DNA from 3 places in the Paenibacillus sp. HJGM_3 genome. Region 3 is predicted to be linked to each of the others. Evidence: riboswitches for the same ligand, from Rfam matches in the RefSeq annotation. Region 3 holds a riboswitch; each other region holds the start of a gene.

What was found. Region 3 has a riboswitch for cyclic di-GMP ahead of ACI5FR_RS33005 (hypothetical protein). Riboswitches for the same ligand answer to the same signal wherever they lie in the genome.
Region 1: it holds a riboswitch for cyclic di-GMP, as region 3 does, so the genes downstream of both, ACI5FR_RS30345 (stalk domain-containing protein) here and ACI5FR_RS33005 (hypothetical protein) in region 3, are expected to answer to the same signal.
Region 2: it holds a riboswitch for cyclic di-GMP, as region 3 does, so the genes downstream of both, ACI5FR_RS03850 (diguanylate cyclase domain-containing protein) here and ACI5FR_RS33005 (hypothetical protein) in region 3, are expected to answer to the same signal.

Annotation. Positions count from the first base shown of each region.
Region 1 is NZ_JBJGED010000040.1:8,343-13,936, forward strand. Features, by position in the region: gene ACI5FR_RS30340 (DUF3866 family protein) at 1-1,025, opposite strand, end outside; gene ACI5FR_RS30345 (stalk domain-containing protein) at 1,088-3,055, opposite strand; cyclic di-GMP riboswitch class I at 3,114-3,203, opposite strand; gene ACI5FR_RS30350 (WG repeat-containing protein) at 3,373-5,199, shown strand; gene ACI5FR_RS30355 (M20/M25/M40 family metallo-hydrolase) at 5,264-5,594, opposite strand, start outside.
Region 2 is NZ_JBJGED010000002.1:343,740-349,333, reverse strand. Features, by position in the region: gene ACI5FR_RS03865 (ABC transporter permease) at 1-267, shown strand, start outside; gene ACI5FR_RS03860 (carbohydrate ABC transporter permease) at 281-1,168, shown strand; gene ACI5FR_RS03855 (sialidase family protein) at 1,215-2,318, shown strand; cyclic di-GMP riboswitch class I at 2,514-2,601, shown strand; gene ACI5FR_RS03850 (diguanylate cyclase domain-containing protein) at 2,708-4,714, shown strand; gene hflX (GTPase HflX) at 4,820-5,594, shown strand, end outside.
Region 3 is NZ_JBJGED010000050.1:10,047-15,640, reverse strand. Features, by position in the region: gene ACI5FR_RS33020 (PrkA family serine protein kinase) at 49-1,944, shown strand; gene ACI5FR_RS33015 (cold-inducible protein YdjO-related protein) at 2,100-2,297, opposite strand; gene ACI5FR_RS33010 (class I SAM-dependent methyltransferase) at 2,527-3,309, shown strand; cyclic di-GMP riboswitch class I at 3,403-3,486, shown strand; gene ACI5FR_RS33005 (hypothetical protein) at 3,596-3,808, shown strand; gene ACI5FR_RS33000 (VanZ family protein) at 3,977-4,483, shown strand; gene ACI5FR_RS32995 (aldo/keto reductase) at 4,588-5,415, shown strand; gene ACI5FR_RS32990 (hypothetical protein) at 5,496-5,594, opposite strand, start outside.

The DNA of each region.
Region 1 (5,594 bases), on a different contig from region 3:
GCCGCCATCCGCTGCGCGATGGCGACAGGATCCATCCCCGGGACGACGGGGATGTAATGCATGCTCGCCAAATCCGCCTCGGCGATTTGGCGGTGGATGCAGGCGCGCGCTTCCGGCGGCAGCTCCGCTGGAAGCGGCAGCGTCGCCGGCGCGAGGCACAGGTCGCCGAGCGCCGCCAGCGTGTGCGCGCAGAGCCCGCGATGCCGCTCCCGCGCGTCCGCGAAGCCGAGCCGCGGCACGACGATCGCCCGCCCACCGAGCGCCAGCGTGGCGTGCACGAGCTCGGCCGTCTCGGTCGCCGTGTGGCCGAGACGGGTGCCCGTGCCGACGATGCCGGGACCCATCGTCGCGATCGCGATGTCCGCCCGGTGCACGTGCCGGGCGGTGAGCAGCGCCGTGAACTTGTTCACGGCTTCATGGGTGCCGCCGTAGGCGTGGCCGTACGTGACCGTGCCGGCGAGCCAGCCGCAGGCGGTCAGCGCGGCGGCATGCCGGCTGTAAGCGAGCGGCAGCGCGCCGCCGTCCGTCATGACGTAGGAGAGCCGGAGGCCACCAACGCCAACGCCAGTGCCGCGCTCGGCCATCAGCCAAGCGCAGGCGATCGGCAGCATGCTGTGCAGCTCGCCGATCAGCACGGGCAGGCCGTCCAGCTGAGGCCGGCCCCGGAACAGCTCGTGGTGCGGGCTGGCCGCCTCTTCTACAGCGAGCACCGCCCGCTGCTGCGGCGTATACCGCAGCTTCATGATGTGGCCTTCTGCCTGCGGTATGGTATCTAGTTCAACCATTCCCTTATGCTCCAGCACGTGGTGAACGAAGTGCATTCCGCCGCTGCCCAGCTTCAGCCTCTCCGCAGTGACATTCAGTACAACTCGAACTCCCGCTCGTACTCGAATCATCCCCGTCTCCCCAGGAAAATGCACCGCCCCTTCCAAATTCCCGTTGCTCATCTGCACTTGAAGCTCCTGGACTCCTGGATGATTCTCTTCGACGGTCACAACAGTCCCTATTGCCCACATGATGGTCATTTCCGCACCCCCTCTCTACTAACAGAGTAGCAGGCGCAACAGTTAATTATGTCTGCAACAGTCTAAAACAGCGTCCCCCGCTGGAACAAATCCGAATTGTCCAGCTTCCATCCGCCACGTTCCGACCATTTCACCTGATACCAATGGTTCTGAAAAATATCCTTGATCAGGTTGTTGCCGAAACTCCGGTCCCGCTGACTGGTCTTCACCAAGTAGGAGCCGTCAGGCTGTAAGGTCGCCGATATCGATTGAATGTCGCTTCTCCATTGTGTGTTTATGAAGTAAGGCGCTAGCACTGGAACACGAACGGCGATAGGTCGGCTCGAATCCAACAAGTCTTGCGTCGCCTTATGCTCGTCCCCTTGTCTTAGATGCTTCAGGAAGCGGACGATAAGCTGCTGAGCCAACACATCCGGTTTGCCGATCCGCACCTGACGCTCCACGCCGTCCCACTCCACTTGCAGATGAAGAGCTTCTCCAATGAAGCGAAGTGGTACGAATGTCGTTCCATCCCGCAACATGGGAGCGACTGACAGCTCCGTGCGTTGATTATCCACCGTCGCTTCCGTACTCCCTAATTGCAAACGGATGTCAACTCCTGCCTTAGTGCCCCGAACGGTCTGGGTCCATTCATCCCAGCCCACATCGAGTCCCAACTTCTCAAACACCGGACGAAACGGAACCATCGTTGTACCTCCATGAATATAGGGTGACTGGGTGAACGCGACATCTTCCCCATTCACTTGAATGCCAATCCCCGCAGGGGAGATACGGAATAACCCAACTCCGTCCATAATACCCAGAACTCCCCCATCCGGAGCTGGAGCCAGCGTACTGACCGTAAGGTTGTTCTCGTTGCGAATAAAACGGAATTGCTCGTTCCCTTCCGCGTCCAGGCCATAAAGATTGCCGCCGCTATCGCTAAAATAGGCATCACCTGACTCATTCCATACTAGATTGCGAGGAACTGTGAATCGCGTGTCTGGGAAGGTGTATGTGTAGCGAACTTGTCCCTCTAAATCCCGCACAACAAGAGCGTTTTCCTGGGGGACTACGGAATAGCTTCCCCCGGGCATGTTTATACTGCGCACAGTTGATGCAGGGACTGCTGCTCTCGAGTCGAATGCAGCCAGCAGCTCGCTTTCGGTGAGCCACTTCTCCCCGTCCAAATACAATCCCTTGTCATTCTGAATGACAACACGGTTCGTTCCCTTATAGCGGAGAGTTTGTTCCGTTGCTTTTTCAACCGATCGAAGCTTGCCGTTTTGGAGATCGATCGTGATATACTCCCCGTCCGTGGTTAACAGAGCCGCCATCTGAATGCTAGGATATACCCTAATACTGAGCAAATTCGTTCTGATACTTTGGCCACTGCCTTCGAACTTGATTCGGTCTGTGTACTTCCACTGGATTCGACCCTCCCGGTCATAACTGACGACTCCTGCCTCCGTAAGGGCAACGATTTGGTCTCCGACAAAAGCAGGCATTGTCGATAAAGTAGGTGGCTCTAAAACCGTCTGATCAAGCAGGATTTGACCGAAACGATTGAGAAGGACGAGTTGTTTCGTCGTAACAGGCTCCATCTTGGAATCTATAACTCTGAATGTCGAGTTATTTCCGGATATTTGTACAATGATATTCCCATTACCAGAAAGATTCATCCTGATGATTTTACTTTGGAATGGCTCCGACATCCATAATTCCTCATTTTCGCTGTTCACAGCATGCACAATATTGCTGTCATCGTAATAATAGAAAGTCCCTTTCCCGTCGGTCATCAATCCTTGCAACCCGTTTCCTCGGTTCATCCATTTCCATACGTAGGCACCGTCTGTTCGGAGAATGGCCTGATTCTGTATCGGCTTACCATACTTATACAGCTGGAAAGGCAAAACTTGATCCAACTCCTCAGTAAGCCGGGCCCCCTCGGCCTCTGCATGCCCGATCCCTATGCCTCCGAATCCGGCACTAACCATTAACGTTAAAGCCATACAGGCTGCACCGAATTTAAATCTCCATTGCTTACCCATTGATAATTCGCCCCTTCTTAATGAATTCACCTATTAATACAGCAAAAAACCAAACAAACTCGGCAACCCGGCGACCATTCCAGCTTCTTTCAGGATTAGGCCCGTGGCTTTGCGTCCTCGCCTTTCGACGAGTTTGCCTTTTCAATTCATCTGGTTCTTTATGCCTATCTTATACAGTCCATACTGCTCGTCTTATTCTTCTGCATTTCCCATAAAAATCCTTCACCAAATCAGAAAAATACAAATAAAGAAGGAATTCTGACGATTTCTGTCGAATCCCATGCGCGAAGTAGTTGGAAATGAAAGGAGTTGCAGCTATGTTGAAAAAGGCCCTTGCCCTTGCTCTAACCGCAACACTATTATGCGCCAGTCCGATTTATGCGGAAGATGCAGCCCCTATCCAGGTGTTCGTGAATCGACATCAGCTTAAGATGGAGCTGCCCCCATTCATTAGGGAGGGAACTACGTTCGTGCCGTTTCGTCCGATTTTCGAGAAGCTGGGATTAATCATTAATTGGGAGGAAAGCTATAAGTCTATCGAAGGCCATAACGCCAATTTTGACATCAAGCTGCAGATTGGAAGCCTTGAGGCACAAGTCAACAATAAACCTTATACGTTGGACTATGCTCCGGTGATTATTGATGGAAATACATTCATCCCGCTTCGTTTTGTAGTTGAGAGTCTCAATGGTATCATCGAGTGGGATGACACTACCCGGACCATCGCCGTGTCAACAACTCTTGAGGAGAAGCTACTCCTTTCCATTGCAAAACAAGACTTGCTCCAGGCCAAAGCCTATTTGAAGCTCGGAGCATATGCCAATTACACAAACGTTGCTAATCAGTCGGTACTGGAGCTAGCGATTGCCAAACTGCCTGCCTTAGTGCCGGATCTGCTTCAAACCGGGGCAGACCCGAATTCCAAGAGCTTGTCCGGCGACTACCCGCTTCATGAAGCCGTTCAGCTGAATCAAGTCGAAGTTGTGACAGCCTTACTAAATGCACAGGCACTAACTTCGGCCAAGGATTCCAGTAATCGGACACCTCTAGAGCTTGCCATAGAGATGCAAGCATCCCCGGCATTGACCAAACTGCTGGAGGAAGCCAAAAACACCCAGTCCACGGCCGCGCCCAAAATGCTATGGCCGGTGCAGGTTAATAACAAGTACGGCTATATAGATCGAGTGGGACATATGATAGTCTCTCCTCAATATGATGCGGCCGAGCCATTCTCAGACGGGATGGCGGTGATTGGTATACATGAACAGAAGACTTGGCTGCATGGTTATATCGACTTATCTGGCAAGGTTGCATTGGAGCCCACATACAGGGCAGCCTATCCATTCTCTCAAGGCCTTGCTCCAGTCTCGATCGTGAACGGCTCGCTGTCCGCCAATACTTTATTTATCGACAAAACCGGAACTGCGCTTACTGGAATCGCCTACAGCTTGGCTTCTCCCTTTCATGATGGGATGGCTGCTGTCATGACTATTCACACTCATCTGGACGAATATAAAATCGGATTTGTGGATTTAACGGGCAAGGAAGTTATACCCCAGCAATATGCATGGGATATTACGCAGTCGCAAGGTTTCAACGAAGGATTGGCGGCCGTCACCAAGGATCGAAAAAACTGGGGGTATATTGATACCACTGGAAAGCAGGTCATTCCGTTTCAGTACTTGAAGGCTAGAACCTTCAGTCATGGCCTCGCTCCAGTAAAAACGAGCGCCGATCCCAAGTCATCTTGGGGATTTATCGATGCTAGCGGAAAGCTCGTTCTAGAGGCGAAATATATGGATGCAAGAGAATTCACGGAGGGCTTGGCCGCCGTAAAAATGGCTACCCCGGACGGAGGAGCGTGGGGGTACATAGATACCAAAGGCACCATGGTCATCCCGCCTCAGTTTGAAAATGCCGACTATTTTCGTGAAGGTGTTGCTGCAGCCAGCAGTTTGGGTGCAGCCAAAAAAAACGGGTACATCAACACGAAGGGCGATTGGGTCATTCAACCGAGTTTTCGTTACGCTTACCCATTCGAAAATGGGATAGCAAGCGTGTCCATAATGAATGGAAAAGAAACGACCAGCCGCTATATCGATCATACGGGACGGTTCATCTGGGAACCGCCCGCTGAAATGTAATTGTTCTGAAATGGCAACAGCCGACTCCTATTGGAGTCGGCTGTCTATTTTTGGCCGCGAGTCCCTAAGCCCCCGCCGCCGTCTCCTTCACAATCGCCACCACAAGCTCAGCCGCGCCGGTCAGCTCCGAGATCGCGATCTGTTCCTTCGTCGTGTGAATGTACTCGTAGCCAACCGCGAGGTTCACGGTCGGAATGCCCATCCCGTTGAACATGTTGGCGTCGCTGCCGCCGCCGGTGTGGAACGTCGAGCCCTTGCGGCCGATCTTTTCAATGGCCTTCAGCGCCAGCTTGACCACGGGTGCGGTCTCATCGTACTTATATCCGGGGTAAATGATCTCGGACTTGAACTCGCACCGCGCCCCCATCTCCGCGGCAGCCGCCTCGCTCGCTCGC
Region 2 (5,594 bases), on a different contig from region 3:
TCCCTGGTTCCGGTCATGACCGTCCTGTTCATCCTGAACGTCGGGGGCGTCATGAATGCCGGCTTCGACCAAATTTTCAATCTTTACAATCCGGCCGTGTACAGTGTAGCGGATATTATCGACACATATGTATACCGCATCGGGCTCATTGATACGAAATACGGGTTCTCCACGGCTGTGGGCTTGTTCAAGAATGTGGTCGCGCTCGTGCTGGTCGTCGGGACGAACTACATCGTCAAACGCTTTAACGAATACGGAATTTGGTGAGGGGGACGGCCAAGTGAATACTTATAGGTCCAAGAGCTTGCTAAGCCGATCGTTCGATTGGTTCAACATCGGGCTGATGGTCGTGTTGTCCCTCCTGTTCCTCTATCCGTTCTGGAACCTGATTATGCTGTCCATGACCGCGCCGGCTTACGTCGACAAGCTGGGCCTCCGGCTGTGGGCGGACGGGATCAATCTGGCCTCATATAAGCAGCTGTTCAGCAGCGACATTATCTACATCGCCTATCGCAATACGATCCTCCGCACAGTCCTGGGGGCCGGACTTACGGTCATCGTCACGATGTGCGCGGCATACTCGCTCTCACGCCGAGATTTGCCGTTCCGTAATGCGATTACTTTGTTCATGCTGTTCACGATTGTTTTCAACGGCGGACTGATCCCCACCTACTTGAACATCCGCCACTTGGGGCTGCTGAATTCCATGTGGGCGCTCATCCTGCCTACGCTGGCCAATGCTTGGTATATCATTTTGGCCCGTAATTTTCTCATGGGCTTCCCGAAGGAGCTCGAGGACTCGGCGCTCATCGACGGCGCGAACCCGGTGCAGGTCGCTTTCCGCATCATCTTCCCGCTCTCGATGCCGATTATTGCCGTAATCGCCTTATGGTCGGGCGTCTCCCACTGGAATGCCTGGTTCGATGCGATGATCTATTTGCGGGAGAAAAGCGATTTCGTGCTGCAGCTGCTCGTGCAGAAAATTTTCCAGCAGGACCGGATCGACACGACGAGTACGGGCATATACATCCAGATCACGACCGAAGTGACGAATCAGTCGGTCAAGGCCGCGACGATCATTGCCGCGATTACGCCGATTATCGCCGTGTATCCGTTTCTTCAGAAGTATTTTGCCAAAGGGGTTATGATCGGGTCGCTGAAAGGATGAGATGGGTTTAAATCAGGTTGATTTAGAGGTTAAAGGAGGACTTGCAATGGCCGTCATTAAAACGATTAAACATGTAGAGATTTACAAGGATGAGCATTATAACACGTTTCCGACCATCATACGGTTGAACGACGGATCTTACCGGATCGGCTTCCGGCAAGCGCCCGATCGCCGCACGGCCTATGACGGAGCGATCACGCACGTAGACGCTTCCTCGAAGGCCGTCACGATCCGTTCGACGGACGGTCTGGACTGGGATACGGACGCGACCATTATATGGGATGACTTCTTCCATGGCGTTCAGGATCCCAGCCTCAATGTGCTGAGAGACGGGACGATATTCGTCACCTATTTCACCTGGAAGGTGTACGAACGTGACGATGCTCCCGCAGAGATGAAGCCGGGTACTTGGCACCGAGTCATGGATCGCTGGATCGGCCGTATGGCGGGCTGCTATTCGATCCGTTCCGCAGATGGGGGACAGACTTGGGATACGCCAGAGTTGGTGGAGCTCGGGGATGTTGTCATCCGTGGGAATTCCGTGGAGCTGGAGGATGGAGCGATTCTGGCTCCGTTCTATGAGCGGGAGGGCGATACATTCAACGTGACGGTAGGGCGAACGGAGGACCGCGGACAGAGTTGGGAGCGTCTCGCCGTACTCCCCGGGTATGAAGGGCAATACCATTATCACGAGCCGAACCTGTTTCAGACGGAATCAGGCAAGCTGATCCTGTTCATCCGCAGCGTGAAGCTGAACAAGGAGCCGGGAGAAGAAAGGACGGCATCGCCGCTCTTCACGTCCGAGTCGCACGACGGGGGGCGGACGTGGAGCGAGGTCAAGATGTGGCCGATCTACTCGCCAAGTCCGTTCAATGCGCTGCGCCTGGCGGATGGACGGGTGCTGCTGAACTATGGGTATCGGCTGGAGCCGTATGGCATCCGAGCGCTCTTGCTCGATCCGGAGTGTACGAACATTGGCACGGCTCCGGAATATGTCATCCGGGACGACGGCTACGGAACCGATATCGGGTACACGAGCGCGGCGCAACTGCCGGACGGACGTGTGCTGATCACTTATTATTACTATCTCGAGGACGGAACCCGGTATATTGCAGGGTCAATTTGCGAGCTGGAGCGAGATGAGTCATAAGACCTATTTTTGACATTGTTCAAGACTTAGGCGAATAGACAAGCTGATGATGGGATTTCGTAAGAAAACAGTTATGATAAGCGATCATCGATTTTTGTGTCAAATATCACAATTTGGAATATTCTGATAAATTGGCTCTTGGAATCGATTTGCATTCGTGGTATAGTAAAAAAGAACTAATTTTCAATCCCCCGTTTTCGATAATGGCAAACTTGTCGAAAGGCAAGGACGCAAAGCCACAGGTCTAAGGTTCTTCCCGAACTATGACAGCTGGGTTGCCGAAGAAAAAACAGGATCCCTATGTTTTTTTGATGCATACCCAGCTGTTCCGATTGTGCTATCGGAATGGCTTTTTCGTTTTCAGGTGTTTGTGATGAAAGGAAGATCCTATGCTAAAACCGATCATTCGCTTGAAATGGCGCTCTAACCTTCCGTACGAACGAATGGAAGTGCTCATGATCCCGCTCGCAGTTTTCACATCGGCCAGCGCGATCGCAGCCGGACTCGACCGTGGCTTCCAGCTCGCCGTTTCGATTGCCTTTTCGCTCAGTCTTGCACTGCTCGTCCGCAATCGCTCCTCCAGGCTAAAATCGAATATGTTCGCCGGATTGGCTTTTGGACTTCTCTTCGTCTTCCTCCCGCAAGTAGATTTCTACTGTTTTCGGTTCATCCTGTATCCTTTGCTGCTCCTGTTCGCTCTGATCGAGCCGAATCCGCGTATCTCATTTGCGGCGGGACTTTTATCGTCCTTCTTTTTGCTCCGGTATCAAGGCCATTTGGAGAGCGAAGTGCTATGGTCGAATATGTTCGCCGTCCAATTGAATGCACTCGTCTATTCCTTGCTTGCTCACATCATCCGAAGGTTATTGAAGGAGCGCAACGAATACCGGCACTTGTCCATGATCGACTCGCTGACGGGGCTTCACTCCCTGCAACAGACGCTGTTGTTCGGGCAAAAGCTCCTTGACGTCGGGCGGCGGGTGAGAGTCTTATTGATCGACCTTGATCATTTCAAGCAAATTAACGATACATACGGCCATATGGTCGGCAATCAAGTGATCGTCCATTTCGCGGGAGCGCTGAAGAAGATGACCGAAGGCTTGAACGGGGTGGTGGGCCGGTTGGGGGGCGATGAGTTCGTGCTCGTCGTAGAAGATCACGCTCGCACCGAGGAGCTGCTGGACAAGATCGAAGGGCGACTGAACCAAAGCCGCTATATTCCCGAGCGCGGGGGCGACCCGCTCCTGTTTACTTTCTCCATCGGCGAGGCCGTCTCGACCGGACACACGAAGGATATGGAGCAGCTGATGCACCTGGCCGATCTGCATATGTACGAACGCAAGCTGCGCAACCGGGCACCGCTTACGCTGAATCAGTCCGAGCAATTGTTCGAGCACCATCCCGACCCGATCTGCACGTTCGACAGCCAGGGCACCCTGCTCGATATGAATCCGGCTGCAGAGGAGCTTCTCGGTTACAAGGCCGAAGAGATCAAGGAGCTCACGTTCAATTCGATTATATGTCCGACTGAGCAAGCGAAAGCGTTGGAGCATTATATGACCTATACGGTCAAAGGCAGTCCGATCGATTATGATGTGACGGTAATGACCGGCAACGGCAAACAAGTGCCGGTTCACGTGATGAATATCCCGATCATCGTGAATCACAAGATTGCCGGCTTCTACGCGCTGGCCAAGGACCAGAGTGGTATCAAGCTCGAGGAGGAGCGGCAGCGCGAGGCCGACAAGCTCGACGCCATGTCCCGCACGGCGGTCAAATTCACTGAGGAGCTACAGGGCCCGTTGAATGCCTTGTCCGAGGTAGTCGAGCTGCTAATGGAGCAGGATGCAGAACGGACGCCGCTCTATGGGGTTATGCGCCGCGAGTTGGAGCATCTGGCTCTCCTCCTGGAGGGCGGGACCCTCCCTACGAAGCCGATGGGTCCTCTCGAGCTGCACTCGCCGGCGACGCTCGTCGCACAAGTTGTCCGCCTGCTCGAGCCCAAGGCGTTCATAGCCGACGTTCACTGGGAGATCCGGTCGGATACGGATATGCGGGACATCCTCTGCGATGCGTCCCGGATTAAGCTGACGCTTCTGCACTTGATGACGAACGCTCTGGAGGCGACCCCGCCCGGCGGATGCGTCTTCATCGATCTGGTGCAGGAGATGGACGCGGTCGTCATCCGCATTCGCGATCAGGGCGGTCCGCTGGATGATGAGGCGCTCCGGCAAATCGGGGATCGTTTCTACACGACCAAACCATATGGGCTGGGGGTCGGGTTGTGGGTGTCGTCGCGGATCGTGCGGGACCATCAAGGCTCGCTGTATGTGTGCCATAATCCGGGCGAGGGCACTACCGTGCAGATCAAGCTTCAAGCACGGCAAGCACTATGAAAAAGCTCCTTTGCGGAGCTTTTTTTAGATCCGTCCTTGCTGTGGTACAATAAGACGAGTTTATTGGAAAATGGACATCAATCTGGCAAGTCCGGAGGTAGATGCATGAAAGTGTCCTCGCATGAGGTGAATGTACGTCAAGAAGAGAAGGCGGTCCTCGTCAGTCTCGTGCTGAAGAGTGACCGGCTGACGGAAGCGATGATCCAATATTCGCTGGAGGAGCTCGTCCGTCTCGCGGAGACGGCGGGCGTCGAAGTGCTCGATACGATGGTGCAGGCGAAGGACGCGGCAGATTCCCGGTGGTTGATCGGCAAAGGCAAGGTGGAAGAGCTGAAGCTGCTCCTGGACGGTCATGGTGCCAACGTCGCCATCTTCAACCAGGAGTTGTCCGGGGCGCAGGTGCGCAATCTGGAGCAGGCGCTCGACGTCAAAATCATCGACCGGACACAGCTTATCCTCGATATATTCGCCCAGCGGTCGAAAACCCGTGAAGGCATCCTGCAGGTCGAGCTCGCCCAGCTCAGCTACTTGCTGCCCCGGCTGTCGGGGCAAGGGAAGAACTTGTCCCGTCTGGGAGGCGGCATCGGGACGCGAGGTCCCGGGGAGACGAAGCTCGAGACCGACCGCCGTCATATCCGCAACCGGATCAGCGAGCTCAGATCTCAGCTGCAGGAGGTGGTGCGGCATCGCAGCTTGCACCGCGAGCGGCGCAAAAAGACGGGCGTGTACCAGGTAGCGCTTGCCGGGTATACAAATGCCGGCAAATCCACGTTGCTGAATCGGCTGACCGAGGCGGACGTCTATGCGGAGAACCAACTGTTCGCCACACTCGATCCGACCTCGCGCAGCCTTCAGCTGCCGAACGGCCAAGAGATCGTCT
Region 3 (5,594 bases):
GAAGCTTTTACATTTCGTTTAGCCGTGTACAGATGAGAGGAGGGCACCATGGACATTTTTAAACGGATACTGGAGCACCGGCGGGAGCAGGAGCAAGCTGCCTGGAGCGGGTCGTTCGCTGAGTATATCGATATTGTCAAAGTCAATCCAGGAGTCGCCAAAACCGCGCATGCGCGCGTGTACGATATGATTGCCTGGCACGGGATCGCCGAAGAGAACGGGCATAAACGATACAGGTTTTTCGAGAATGAAATCTTCGGACTCGATCGCACCGTGGAGAAGCTGGTAGAAGAATACTTCCATTCGGCGGCGAGGCGGCTCGACGTGAAGAAGCGCATCCTGCTGCTCATGGGACCGGTCAGCGGAGGCAAATCGACGATCGTGACGATGCTGAAGCGCGGGATGGAACGATATAGCCGCACGCCGGAAGGGGCGGTATATGCGATCAAAGGCTGCCCGATGCACGAGGAGCCGCTGCACCTCGTCCCCACCGAGCTGAGAGCCGACGTAGAAAGGGAGCTCGGGGTCAAGATTGAAGGCAGCTTATGCCCCTCCTGCTCGATGAGGCTCAAAACCGAATATGACAGCCGGATCGAGGATGTGCAAGTGGAGCGTATTTTCCTGTCGGAGGAGGAGCGCGTCGGCATCGGGACATTCAGTCCGTCGGATCCGAAGTCGCAGGACATCGCCGACCTCACCGGCAGCATCGACTTCTCCACGATTACGGAATACGGCACCGAGTCCGATCCCCGGGCTTACCGGTTCGACGGAGAGCTGAACAAAGCGAATCGGGGCCTTATGGAATTCCAGGAAATGCTGAAGTGCGACGAGAAGTTCCTCTGGAACTTGCTGTCGCTGACGCAGGAGGGCAATTTCAAGGCAGGCCGGTTCGCACTCATCTCCGCCGATGAGCTCATTGTGGCCCACACGAATGAATCCGAATACAAATCGTTCATCGCCAACAAGAAGAACGAGGCGCTTCAATCGCGGATGATCGTCATGCAGATCCCGTACAACCTGAAGGTGTCGGAGGAGGAGAAAATTTACCGCAAGCTCATCCAGCAAAGCGACATGAAGCACATCCACATCGCACCGCATTCGCTCCGCGCGGCCGCGATCTTCTCCGTCCTGACCCGGCTCAAGGAATCGAAGAAGCAGGGGATGGACCTCGTTAAGAAAATGCGGCTGTACGACGGCGAAACCGTGGAGGGGTTCAAGGACGCGGACCTGAAGGAGATGCAGAACGAATACATCGAAGAAGGCATGACCGGCATCGATCCGCGCTACGTAATCAACCGCATCTCGAGCGCGCTCATCCGGCAAAACCTGGAGTTCATCAACGCCCTCGACGTGCTGCGCGCGCTCAAGGACGGCCTCGACCAACACCCTTCGATCACGAAGGAGGAGCGGGAGCGGTACTTGAACTACATCTCCGTGGCGCGCAAGGAATACGACGAGCTGGCGAAGAAGGAAGTGCAGAAGGCGTTCGTCTACTCGTACGAGGAGTCGGCGAAGACACTGTTCAACAACTACCTGGACAACATCGAAGCGTACTGCAATTGGCAAAAAATCAAAGACCCGCTGACCGGCGAGGAGATGGATCCGGATGAGCGGCTGATGCGGTCGATCGAGGAGCAGATCGGCGTCTCGGAGAACGCGAAGAAGGCGTTCCGCGAGGAGATCCTGATCCGGATGTCGAGCTACGCGCGTAAAGGCAGAAAGTTCGAGCACGGCAGCCACGAACGGCTGCGCGAGGCGATCGAGCGGAAGCTGTTCACCGATCTGAAGGACATCGTGAAGATCACGACATCCACGAAGACCCCGGACGAGAATCAGCTGAAGAAGATCAACGAGGTCATCAAGCGGCTGGTCGACGAGCACGGGTATACGACCGGTTCGGCCAACGAACTGCTGCGCTACGTGGGCAGCCTGTTGAACCGCTGAGCGGCCGAAGACGAGTAAAGCTTAAAGCGAAAAGCGTAAAGCCCGAAGTTCGCTCACATGGAGCGGGCTTCGGGCTTTAGTTCGCAGTGACGCTAGGAATTTGGGAATAAGAACAAACGCTGGACACCCCGACGGCTTGGAGCGAAAACGGTGCCTTACCTCGATCGCGGCTGTTTCGCTTTGGCCAGCTTAGGCAAATGCTTGATGCTGCGGATCATCTTGCTGCGGCACAGCGGGCATTCCGGCGATGGCGCCGTCGTCAATTCCTCGCGCACCCAGGCTTTGCAATCCCGGTTGCTGCAGCGATAGATCGGCATCGGCGTCAAGTCCGGTTTGGTTACTTCGGTTATCAAAGCGATCGTACCCTCCTGTAGTTGAACATTCCAAAGGGCACTTTATCAAATATGGCCTGGATTATCAAATGATAGAGTTTTCGGGCAAATGCGTCTATTTGGCTGCAGCAGCTCGTGCTCCTTAGGTGCTCGTTCCGTTATAGGCATCGATTATAGAATCGATAGTTATTATATATTTCACTTATAACGTTTCGTGCGTCAAACTGGTACTAAAAGGAGAGTGAGTTGCATGGAATGGAACCACGCACCGCAACCGACAGACTGGAATTCCACCTTGTACGACCGGCAGCTGGGCTTCGTCTCGGCCTACGGGATGGGGGCCGTGGACTGGCTGGCGCCGAGGCCGGGCGAGCATGTGCTCGACCTCGGCTGCGGCACGGGCGATCTGACGGCGCAGATCGCCGCGAAGGGAGCCGCCGCCGACGGCCTGGATGCCTCGGAGGCGATGATCCTGGAGGCCCGGCGCAAGTACCCGGGCCTGCACTTCGAGGTGGCGGACGCGCACGGCTTCCGCCCCGCCCGCACGTATGACGCCGTGTTCTCGAACGCGGCGCTGCATTGGATGACGCGGCCGGCAGCCGTCATCCGCGGGGTAGCCGCGGCGCTCCGGCCTGGCGGCCGGTTCGTCGGCGAGTTCGGCGCCCGCGGCAACGTCGAGCGCATCGTGCATGCGCTCGAGCAGGCCGTAGGGCGCCTCGGCATTGACGCCGCCGCGCGCAACCCCTGGTTCTTCCCCTCGGCAGGCGAATATGCGACGCTGTTGGAGGCCCAGGGGTTCACGGTCAGGCGGCTCGTCACGTTCGAGCGGCCCACGCCGCTGAACGACGGCGACCATGGGCTGCGCCACTGGCTCACCATGTTCGGAGGAGCCTATTGGAGCGGCCTCACAGCGGAGCAAGTCGAGGCCGTCATCGCCGACGTCGGGCAGGCGCTCCGAGCGGAATTGTTCGCGGACGGGGTGTGGACGGTGGACTACGTCAGGCTGCGGTTTGAAGCGGTGAAGCTGATGTAAGTAAAGCTGACAACAATTAGTGCTTTGGTCCTATTACGCCAAGGGGAGTAGTATGATACTATTTTCTCTGTTTGAGAGGTACGATAGTTCATTAGCATGATATGGCAAACCCGCACGAAAGGCGGGGACGCAAAGCCACGGGTCTACAGCGAATGCTATGACAGCCGGGTTGCCCAAGAGCGGATGGTAGACGCTGTCTTTAGGGCAGCGTCTTTTTTGTATTTATACGCATCGTTTGGTTGGTGAGGCAACGCGTCACTTTGTGGGAAACTTAGGGGGTGAAATAGTGGATGAAGTAAAGCAGTTGAAAACCGATCTCCATCGGCTGACGGTGGAATTGATCGGAGGCTGTGCTTACTGCTCGATGATTTCCTCGAACATTGAATTCAAAACGCCGATCTATTGCACCAAGTTCACCGGAGCGATGCACCCGACCTGTGTCGACGTGGCGACTTGCCTGTCATGCCAGGAATACAAGCGCGGAACGGCGGTATCGTGATGAAGTAGACGTTTTTCAGAATAGGGGCTGATCTCGGTGGTGTTGCAACCCGCCGGACAGCCCCTTCTCTCATTTCGCCCGGGTTGTCAAGTTGGCGTCCTTTTGGAATTGATTTATAATCAAGGAATACGCTTGTACGAGAGACCAAGGCCGGGAAGGGGCATGCAGGTGAGAGCAACATCTTACATACGATGGATTCCGGCCGTTTTGATCATGGCCGTCATTTTTTACTCCTCCTCCCAGCCGTATCACAAGCAAGATATGAGGCCGAGGCTGCACAAGCTGTTGCCCGAGAAGCAAATTGCCGAGCAGTTCTCGGGAGTCCGGTTCCAGTACGCCGGGGAGGTCGTCAGCATTCAGCACTTGGGCGTGCCGGGCTTCGTAGAATTTTTCATCCGCAAGGGAGCGCACTTGTTCATCTATATGGCGTTGGGGGCGGCGGTTGCGTACGCGTTGTACCGAATCCGCCGGAAGGCGGCGCTATTCGGACTCAGCGTTCTATTCTGCGCCCTGTATGCGGCCTCGGATGAATTCCATCAGAGCCTGACGGGCGACCGGACGCCGCTCGCGATCGACGTCGGCATCGATACCGCGGGGGCGGTCATCGGCGTGGGACTTTATTTGCTCTTCCGTATCATCGCTGCAAATTTCCGAATATCCCGATCCCATCCATAGATCAGGGACCGGCGGCGTACAGTCCCGGATCTTTTATTTGATTAGGGAACGGTATGCTATAATGAGGGCTATGCGCCACCACACTATCGATTGGAGGGGTTCGTATGATTTCGAACACATTCACCATTTTGAACAATGGAGTCGAGATGCCTCGGCTGGGCTTGGGTGTCTGGAAAGTGACCGACGACAAGGTGCTGATCGACGCGGTGCACGCGGCCGTGAAGGCCGGCTACCGCAGCATTGATACGGCGGCGATCTATGGCAACGAGGCGGCGGTCGGGGAAGCGATCCGCACTTGCGGCGTTGGCCGAGGCGAGCTGTTCGTCACGTCGAAGGTGTGGAACAGCGAACAAGGCTACGATTCCACGCTGCGGGCGTTCGAGACGAGCATGGACAAGCTGGGGCTCGAAGTGCTGGACCTGTATCTGATTCATTGGCCGGTTAAAGGCAAATATAAAGACACCTGGAGAGCGCTGGAAAAGCTGTATGCGGACGGACGGGTACGGGCAATCGGCGTAAGCAATTTCCATGTGCACCACCTGGAGGATTTGCTGCAGGACGCGAAGGTCGTTCCTGCCGTAGACCAGGTCGAGCTTCATCCGCGGCTCACCCAGCAGCCGCTGCGCGAGTATGCCCAAGCGAAGGGCATTCAGATCGAAGCTTGGAGCCCGCTGATGCAGGGCGGCGAGCTGCTCGACCATCCGCTGCTGGCGAAGATCGGAGCCGCGCATGGCAAATCGGCGGCCCAAGCCATCCTCCGCTGGGACATCCAGCATGGCCTTGTTACGATTCCGAAGTCCGTCACGCCTAGCCGGATCGAGGCGAACGCGGCGATCTTCGACTTCGAATTGACGCCTGAGGAGATGGCGTCCATCGACGCGCTGAACGAGAACCGCCGGGTCGGGGCCGATCCGGACAATTTCAATTTCTAATCGTCCCCTCTGGTGGCGAAGAGCAAAGACCGTCCGGATTCCGGACGGTCTTTTCGTGATGCGTGGCTTAGGTAGTCAATCTAGAAGGCATACCGCTTGAGGGCGGTATGGCCGGTCGGCAGTCCCCAAATTTTGCCGTCCACCGTGGCCATCCCCGTAATCCCGGTCAAGCCGGAGAC